Regions from separate parts of the Exiguobacterium sp. UBA3968 genome, predicted to be linked through region 2. Evidence: riboswitches for the same ligand, from Rfam matches in the RefSeq annotation. Region 2 holds a riboswitch; the other holds the start of a gene.

The links. A riboswitch is a leader RNA that binds a small molecule or an ion and turns the genes downstream of it on or off. The one in region 2 is predicted to bind lysine.
Region 1: another riboswitch for lysine. It lies ahead of B3S86_RS01335 (amino acid permease); the one in region 2 lies ahead of B3S86_RS14815 (aspartate kinase).

Annotation. Positions count from the first base shown of each region.
Region 1 covers NZ_DGCW01000004.1:228,713-233,259, forward strand. Annotated here, with positions in the region: gene msrA (peptide-methionine (S)-S-oxide reductase MsrA) at 1-401, opposite strand, end outside; gene B3S86_RS01330 (hypothetical protein) at 471-653, opposite strand; gene B3S86_RS01335 (amino acid permease) at 734-2,215, opposite strand; lysine riboswitch at 2,347-2,535, opposite strand; gene B3S86_RS01340 (MarR family winged helix-turn-helix transcriptional regulator) at 2,701-3,156, shown strand; gene B3S86_RS01345 (diguanylate cyclase) at 3,294-4,385, shown strand; gene B3S86_RS01350 (TetR/AcrR family transcriptional regulator) at 4,427-4,547, opposite strand, start outside.
Region 2 covers NZ_DGCW01000008.1:175,370-179,916, forward strand. Annotated here, with positions in the region: gene dapA (4-hydroxy-tetrahydrodipicolinate synthase) at 1-210, opposite strand, end outside; gene B3S86_RS14810 (aspartate-semialdehyde dehydrogenase) at 228-1,220, opposite strand; gene B3S86_RS14815 (aspartate kinase) at 1,234-2,433, opposite strand; lysine riboswitch at 2,546-2,723, opposite strand; gene argH (argininosuccinate lyase) at 2,793-4,163, opposite strand; gene B3S86_RS14825 (argininosuccinate synthase) at 4,160-4,547, opposite strand, start outside.

The DNA of each region.
Region 1 (4,547 bases), on a different contig from region 2:
GGCTTTTCCGGACGAATTTCTACCGCGACCGGACGCGAGAAACGTCCTGATGCGTCAAGCTCTGCTTTCGAACGTTCAGCTGCTTCACGCTGCGCTTCATCGACATAAAAAATGGCCGGCTGATATGATTCACCACGGTCATTGAATTGACCGCCCCCGTCTGTCGGATCGATTTGACGCCAGAAGATATCGAGTAATTCTTCGTACGTAATGACGGACGGATCGTACGTGACTTCAACCGCCTCCAAGTGACCTGTCGTTTCCGAACAGACCTCTTTATAAGTTGGGTTCTCTGTATGACCACCGGTATATCCTGAAATGACCTGCTCTACCCCATCATATTTATGGAATGGCTTGACCATGCACCAGAAACAACCACCTGCAAATATTGCTTTTGCCATCTATCTTCCCCTCCTCTGTATGTCTCTATTTTACCGCGTTCAGAGAATGGACTCGACTTTCCTGCTCATTCAATCCTCTGGGTTCGTTTTTAGGCGACGCATGACGAAGTAAATTGCTGCGAAGACAAGAAGAAGTCCTCCAAGCGAGTACCAGATGTTATTCAAACGATAAATCATTTGGTACAAGGCAAGCGTCACAAGCAATAATGCGATCGGTAAGAAGGCACGCTTAAAGTGGTACCAGTAATTCACGAAGATCGCCTCCTGTTTTTCTTTCATCTTACTTGAAGCGACATCTAAAAAGCCACCTTCATTTGAAGGTGGCTCGTTGATTACGATTGACGTGGATGTTCTGGGAAGTCCATCTCTTCGTAACGAACAATCGACGTCCGGTTTTTGAATTTGTGTCCTAACCAGAAGGCAAGGAACAACGGAATTCCGACATATGTCGCGGCAATCCCGACCCAATCAATTTGATCAGCAAGGAATGCTGCATAGTTTTGACCAACGATGACAAGGAAACAAAGACCGAATGCAAACAGCGGACCGAACGGGAACGCTGGTGCAACGTAAGGTAAATCTTTCAACGAATGACCTTGTGCAAGGAATCCTTTACGGAAACGATAGTGACTGATCGCAATTCCGAGCCATGCGATGAATCCTGTCATACCTGAAGCATTGAGTAACCACAGGTAGACTTGTCCACCAAACATCGATGTTAAGAAACAGAGCGCACCGATTGCTCCTGTTGCAAGCAAAGCGTTACGCGGTACCCCATTTTTCGACACTTTTGCAAAGAACTTTGGTGCATCTCCTTGACGAGCAAGTGTATACAGCATCCGTGTGGAAGCATACATACCTGAGTTACCGGCAGATAGAACAGATGTCAAGATGACGGCGTTCATGAGTGCTGCCGAGAACGCAAGACCTGCTTTTTCAAAGACGAGCGTAAACGGACTAACGGCAATGTCCGTGATGTCATTGGAAACCAAGTTCGGGCTCGTATACGGAATGAGCATCCCGATGACGAAAATCGCAAGGATGTAGAAGAGTAAAATGCGCCAGAAGACTTGTTTGACTGCTTTTGGAACGTTTTTTTTCGGATTTTCCGATTCACCTGCGGCAATTCCGACTAGTTCTGTTCCTTGGAAACTGAATCCAGCAACGAGGATGATTCCGATGACGGCAGGAATACCACCGACGAACGGCGCATCCCCGAGAGCAAAGTTTTTAAAGCCAACTGGTGGCTCCGATGTAAAGACACCGAAAATCATCGCAACACCGACGACTAAGAAGACGATGACAGTGACGACTTTAATCATGGCGAACCAATACTCCGCTTCCCCAAAACCTTTAACGGAGAAGTAGTTCAAGCCGATCATGAGTAAAAGGAATAAGGCACTGAAGTAAAATCCAGGAACGTCCGGGAACCAATACGTCATAACGATTTGTGCTGCAACGAGCTCAACTGCGATCGTGACTGCCCAGTTGTACCAGTAGTTCCAGCCGAGGGCAAAGCCGAATGAGGGATCGACGAATTTTGTCCCGTATGTCGAGAAGGATCCGGCGACAGGCATATACGCCGCCATTTCGCCAAGACTTGTCATTAAGAAGTAGACCATCAGACCAACGATTGCATACGATAGGAGTGCACCACCTGGTCCTGCTGCTGCAACGGAAGCACCGGACGCGATGAAAAGTCCTGTTCCGATTGCCCCACCGATGGCGATCATCGACATATGACGGGCTTGTAATCCACGTTTTAATCCTTCGGCTGTCGAATCTGTTGTTTGTTTCACATCTAGTTTGTTCATTTCGTTCGCTTCTCTCTGTTTAGATTTTTTGAGAGGACACTTTTTGAATGAAAAAACAAAAAGCGCCCTCATCTTCCAGATGGAAGATGAGAACGCAACATAATAAAATGAATGCGCCTCATTCTACCGTCGTGAAAGATAGCTCTCCACAAGTAAGTGATACCCGACTTGTGACAGTATTAGACCTATTCGATCTAATCCCAATCGATCATCTTCAAAGCGATGATTGATTTCGGCAATTCTTCCTTTCAGGTCACTTCATTTGTCGCTTGACGACATCCGTAACCGTACTCTTAAGAACTGCAACCTCCATCCCACTGGTTGAGTGAGAACTGAATTAAATTAGTTATTACTACGCCATATTACACAAACCGCCACGAAATTGTCAATTGCCTTTTTTGAATCTGGGGTAGTAGATGGTAAAAATCCGATATGTTTAGTACACTAAATGATAGAAGTCCACTGAGAGAAAGGATGCTGCTTGCATGCCACAGGAACGTGATTTACTGACTTACCGACTCGAGGAACAAATGCGTGTCATTCTTCGTACCCTGCGACGTGAACTTAATCGACTATTTGAAGGAACAGCGACCCGAAGCGAATTTTTCATCTTACGGAGTCTTTCAGAAAACGGTCCCCAGCGTCCGACACTTCTTGCGGAACAATTTGAGCTGGCGACGAGTCAAGTCACTGCTTTAACGGATAAGCTCTATAAACAAGGATATGTCACACGGACGCGTTCGACGGAAGATCGTCGCTCGATTGTCCTCGCTTTGACGGATGACGGAGAGCGTGCTTTTCGGGAACTCGAGGTCGTCCGAAGAAACTATTTACAAGATCGCTTCGGAACTTTAACAGAAGAAGAACTGGAAACGATGATTCGCGTCTTCGATAAGATTTTACTGACGATGGATGAGGATACGCTCACTTCGTCTTCATAAAAAACGGTAGATTTTCTACCGTTTTTTATGTTTTATCTAAACATTTACCTCTGTCTAACCGTTACCTAGATGAGTATACTGGAGTATATATATGGAAATCTGTTAGCTGGGGGAGTTGGGAGGATTTGTTGTCCATCATGAATCAATTCATCATTAACTTTTGTCTACTGTTCACGACGATTACTCTCTTATTCTTGCCATTTCGGAATCGACCACGTATTTCGCTGAATTCCAGCTGGAGTACACGCCTCATATTGGGAAGTGTCTGTGGTCTGATTGCAGTTTTGTTGATATTCAATGGCATTCAGATTGATGTCGCCCGTGTGGATTTACGAATCATCCCAGTCGCGATCGCTATGCTATTCGGTGGTTTCCCGAGCGCCATCGTCGCCGGTATAATGATCATCGGGACACGTTACTTTTTGACACCCGTCGATCAAATGGAGGGTTTTTATCTGTCCACACTGATTATCGTCTTAATCATTACGACGATCGGAATCGTACGTCGATTCGTTCATGTCTCGACACGCCATTTTCAATTATTGGTGTCAATTGGTGTTCTCTATTCGTTACCTGCCATCTATATCCTGACAAACAGCTGGTCGACATTCTTTAAAATTTCAATCGCTTATATCTTCTTTAATCTATTGGCTGGCTTTGTTGCTTTTCGACTGCTGACGGAATTACGCCGTCACTTCGAAAACATTCAGTATCAACAAAAACTAGCGATGACGGATGCTTTGACTGGACTTGCCAATCGGCGCCGTCTCGATGATTCACTGTCACTTGTCGGTTCAACGGATCAAGGGTATTCACTTGTCTTGATTGATATCGACTTCTTCAAGCACGTCAATGATACATATGGTCATGACGCCGGGGATGATGTCCTACGTCAACTCGGCATGACACTCGCTTCCTTAACACGACCGGATGACCTCGTCGGACGGTACGGTGGTGAAGAGTTTTTGATCATTTTACCAAGCACTACAGCTAAAGAAGCTCAAAAAATCGCAGAGTTGGCTCGGATGACGGTCGCACGCAACCTGTTCCCGACGGCAGACGTACCTGATCTGCAAATCACGATTTCGCTTGGGATTGCACATTCTAGTGGTTCCCATACGTCTCTTGAAGCATTACAACAAGCAGATAAAGCGTTGTATTACTCAAAAGAAAGCGGACGAAACCGAAGTACGATTTATACGAAGGAACTTGCCTTCCGACAAGCTTGAATACGAGACACTTCCTAGCGGGAGTGTCTTTTTCTATGACCTTATTCCGTTTCTTTCGGAAAACCGATGCTTTCAACCGTTCCAAAGACGATCATCCGGCTCAATTGCTCCGCCATATATGCGGATGAATATGGTCGACCGTTTCGCAACCAGGAAATCAAT
Region 2 (4,547 bases):
TCGTCCTGCCGTGACCTGAACGGCAGTCGTCAGTAGTTGTTCGAATTCCGTATTCGTCAATGTCGAGCCTTCTCCTGTCGTCCCTCCGACGACAAGTGCCTGAATCCCTGCTGCGAGTTGTTGCTCGATCAAGCGTTCGAATACATGTAAATCCAACTCGCCTGCTTCATTAAATGGTGTGACGAGTGCTGTACCTGCTCCTTTGAACATGAAGAACTCCTCCTTTTTTATGAATGAATCGACTGTTCGATCGCTTGGCGTGCAACTTGTACGGCGTTCGACGCAGCACCTTTTCGGATGTTGTCAGCTACACACCAAAGATGGAACGTGTTCGCGAGACTATCATCTTGTCGAATCCGACCGACGTAGACGTCGTCCGTCCCACTCGCATCGAGTGGCATCGGATAGCGTGTATTCGCGACATCATCGACGAGGACGACGCCGGGTGCGTTTTTAAGTGCTTCACGGATCGTTGCAACCGTCGTCGGTTGTGTAAACGTGACATTGATTGCAACCGAGTGAGAGTTCGTGACCGGAACCCGGACACACGTCGCACTGACAGGCAATGCTGGAAGATTGAAGATTTTTCGTGTTTCATCAATCATCTTCTGTTCCTCTTTCGTATAGCCGTTCTCAAGGAACACATCGATATGCGGCAAGATGTTATCGTGAATCGGATGCGGATAATTGACAGGTTCTTCTCCGCGCGCCCCACGCGCCAAGTCCTCGATCCCTTTTTGACCAGAACCCGATACTGCCTGATACGTCGTGTAATTGATCCGTTCGAATCCCAGTGACTGGAGCGGTGCTAAGGCGACGACGGATTGAATCGTCGAACAGTTCGGATTCGCGATTAAGCGATCCATCGCTTGAATTGCTTGTGGATTAACTTCTGGTACGACGAGTGGAATCGTCTCCTGCATCCGGAAGGCACTTGAGTTATCGACGACGAGTGTTCCATTTTCAGCTAGTAAAGGGGCATATTGTTCACTGATCGTTCCGCCCGCTGCGAACAGCGCGACATCGATACCGTCTTCCGTAATGTTCGGTGTCAACGCTTGAATCGTGATGTCTTCTCCTTTGAACTGTACCGTGTTCCCTGCTGAACGAGCAGAAGCATAGGCGGATAAGCGGCTGACCGGGAAATCCAGTTCTGCGAGTACTTGTAACATTTTTTGACCGACGGCGCCGGTTGCTCCAATGACGGCTACATGATACATGCTGTTTTCCTCCTTATAACTCGAACGCGTTTGCAATCGCTGCAACCGTCCGTTCAATATCTGCTTGTGCAATCGTATACGAGATGCTGATTTCTGATGTCGTGACTTGATAGAACGGGATGTTCTCTGCTCGGAAGATCGCGAACAACTTTGAGGCAACACCTGTCGCATCCCGCATCCCGATTCCGACGACAGACAACTTCGCGTGCTGATCGTGGCGATCGACCTTGACTGTCGTGAAGCGATCCATGATATCTTTCAATGCTTCATCGAGGAACTCTTCTTCGTCGAGTGGACAAGAGAACGATAAGAAGATGTCACTGTCGAACGTCGTTTGACTGATCATGTCGATATTGACGTGACGGTTCGATAAGAGTTCGAAGATATCGGCTACTGCTGCGTTCGTTTGCGGTACGTGTTTGATTGATACCGTCAAGACGTTCTTCGTGACACTGACACTCGTGACCGCTTTTTGTTCCATTGTTTCCGTCGCTTCCATGATCCATGTTCCCCTTTTTGATTCAAGTGTTTTCCCGACGAAGATGTGTACGCCGTATTTTTTTCCTAATTCGACACTCCGCATTTCCATGACCTTCGACCCGAGAGCGCTCATCTCCATCATCTCATCATATGAGATGTGCGGAATCGGTTGAGCAGTGGCATGGATTCGTGGATCAGCCGTATACACACCGTCGACATCAGTGTAGATTTCACACCGTTTATCAAGGACTGCCGCAAGAGCAACAGCCGTCGTATCCGATCCGCCTCGTCCGAGTGTCGTCACGTCACCAAGTTCGTTGACACCTTGGAATCCGGCGACGATGACGACATCGTACGTTTCGAGTTTTTGTCGTAATAGATCTCCATCGATCTGTTTGATTTTACTTTTCGTATGCACGCCCATCGTGCTGATCCCTGCTTGCGCGCCCGTTTGCGATAACGCTTTGACACCGAGCGAGTTGAGGGCGATGCTGAGTAATGAAATCGTCTGTTCTTCTCCGATGGCAAGCAACCGATCGAGTTCTCGCCGCTCAGGGCGATCCGTGATGGCTTGTGCCTGAGCGATCAAAGAATCTGTCATCTTGCCCATCGCCGAAACGACGACGACGAGTTTTTCACTTTCGGCTGCGCGACTCTTCAAATAATTCGCAATAGACTGAATCTGTTCGACAGTCGCAACCGAGCTTCCACCAAATTTAAGTACAGTTGTCACAATCCTATCTCCTTTGTCCCGATACAGAAAAAAACGACGGGCCGGTAGGAGCGTTCCTACGGCCCGTCGTTATCACGATCGGACAAACGAAGACAAAGTCATTCGTTCTTTTACGTAAGATAGCGCTCCGAAACATCGGTTTCGGCAGTACAACGGATCTTAACCGTTGTACCAGCAAATAAGAAGAAGCATCTTCTCGTTCACTTCGGCGGACTTCCCCTTTCACATCATTCAGCATGCTTGCCTTCAAGAATGATGCTACTCATGTCATCCGCGCCTCTATCTGTCGGTTGTTAGTTACAGTTATAGCAGACATCTTTTGTTAAATCCAGTCATTTGACTGATTTTTTCAAAATTCGTCAATTCGCAAGATGCTGTTTCGCGAGTTCGAGTTGCTCCGAAACGGCAGCAAACCCTGTACCGCCGTAGCTTGTCCGGCGTGCCACTGCTTGAACCGGATCGAGGAGCGGATAGACGTCTTCTGTGATATCAGGATGGAACGTTTGATACGTCTCGAGATTCAAGTCCTTCAGGAAACAACCGTTCTGCACACAGTAAAGGACGGCTTTCCCTACGATTTCATGCGCTTCCCGGAACGGTATGCCTTTCGTTACAAGGTAGTCGGCGAGTTCCGTTGCATTCGAGAAGTCTTGCATTGTCGCCTTCTTGAGCGCTTCGGTCTTAAACGTCGCGGATTCAATCATTCCGGTGAAGATTTGAACGGACTTGAGAACGGTATCTGCTGTATCGAAGACCCCTTCCTTATCCTCTTGCATGTCTTTGTTGTAAGCGAGTGGTAATGCCTTCATCGTCGTCAAGAAGCCCATCAGGTTGCCGTAGACGCGACCTGTTTTTCCACGAATCAATTCAGCAAAATCAGGGTTTTTCTTTTGTGGCATCATGCTTGAGCCTGTCGAGAAGGCGTCAGACAACTCGATGAAGCCGAATTCTTGCGACGCCCAGATGATGATTTCTTCACAAAAACGTGAGAGATGCATCATGACGGTCGAGGCGATTCCGAGATATTCAATGACGAAGTCGCGGTCGGAGACAGCATCGAGACTGTTCGGATAGACCGACTCAAAACCGAGCAACTCGGCAGAACGGAAACGGTCGATCGGGAACGTGGTCCCCGCGAGCGCGCCTGCCCCGAGTGGTGATTTCCGAATTCGTTTTTGATTGTCCGTCAACCGTTCGACATCACGTTCGAACATCCAGAAATAAGCGAGCAAGTGATGCGCAAGCGAGATTGGTTGTGCCCGTTGCAAATGCGTATACCCCGGCATAACCGTCTCGATATGTTGCTCAGCTTGTTCCTTAATGACCGATTGGAGCTCGCGTAATGCCGTCGTCAACGCTTCGACATGCTGCTCCATCCATAGATGTAAATCGATTGCGACTTGATCGTTTCGGCTCCGTGCCGTATGCAGTTTCCCTGCAACTGGACCGATCTGTTCCGTCAACAAACGCTCAAGATTCATATGAATGTCTTCGTCCGCTAATGTGTAGGAATGGTCCTTTAACGTCGCTTCGAGTTGCTTTAATCCTTGCTGGATTTGTGTCCACTCATCTTGAGCGAGAATCCCTTGTTCAAATAACATCTGTGCATGTGCGAGACTGCCTTTCAAATCAACGCTTGCTAATTTTTGATCGAACGTGATTGATGCTCCGAAGGCTTCCGCTTGAGCGGAAGCACTTTCCGTAAAACGTCCACCCCAGAGTTTGGTCATTTCGTTACACCCGCCTGACGATGTACACTCGCATGCGTTGAAACGGCAAGACCGTGTAATTTGATGAAGCCTTTTGCTGCTTCATGATCGAATGCATCTTCTTTCGTGTACGTCGCAAGTTTCTCATCATAAAGCGAGACAGCCGACTGACGACCTGTAACAGTTGCATTTCCTTTGAACAGTTTAACGCGAACTTCTCCGGTAACGTCCTGTTGTGTTGCCGTCAAGAAAGCTTTCAAGCCTTTCGTCAATGGCGCATGGAAGAGACCGTTGTAGATTGTTTCTGCGTATTGTTTGCTGAGTAATGGTTTGAAATGCGCGACGTCCTTCGTCAATGTAATCGTCTCGAGTGCAGCGTGCGCTTTGAGTAAAACAGTTGCGCCT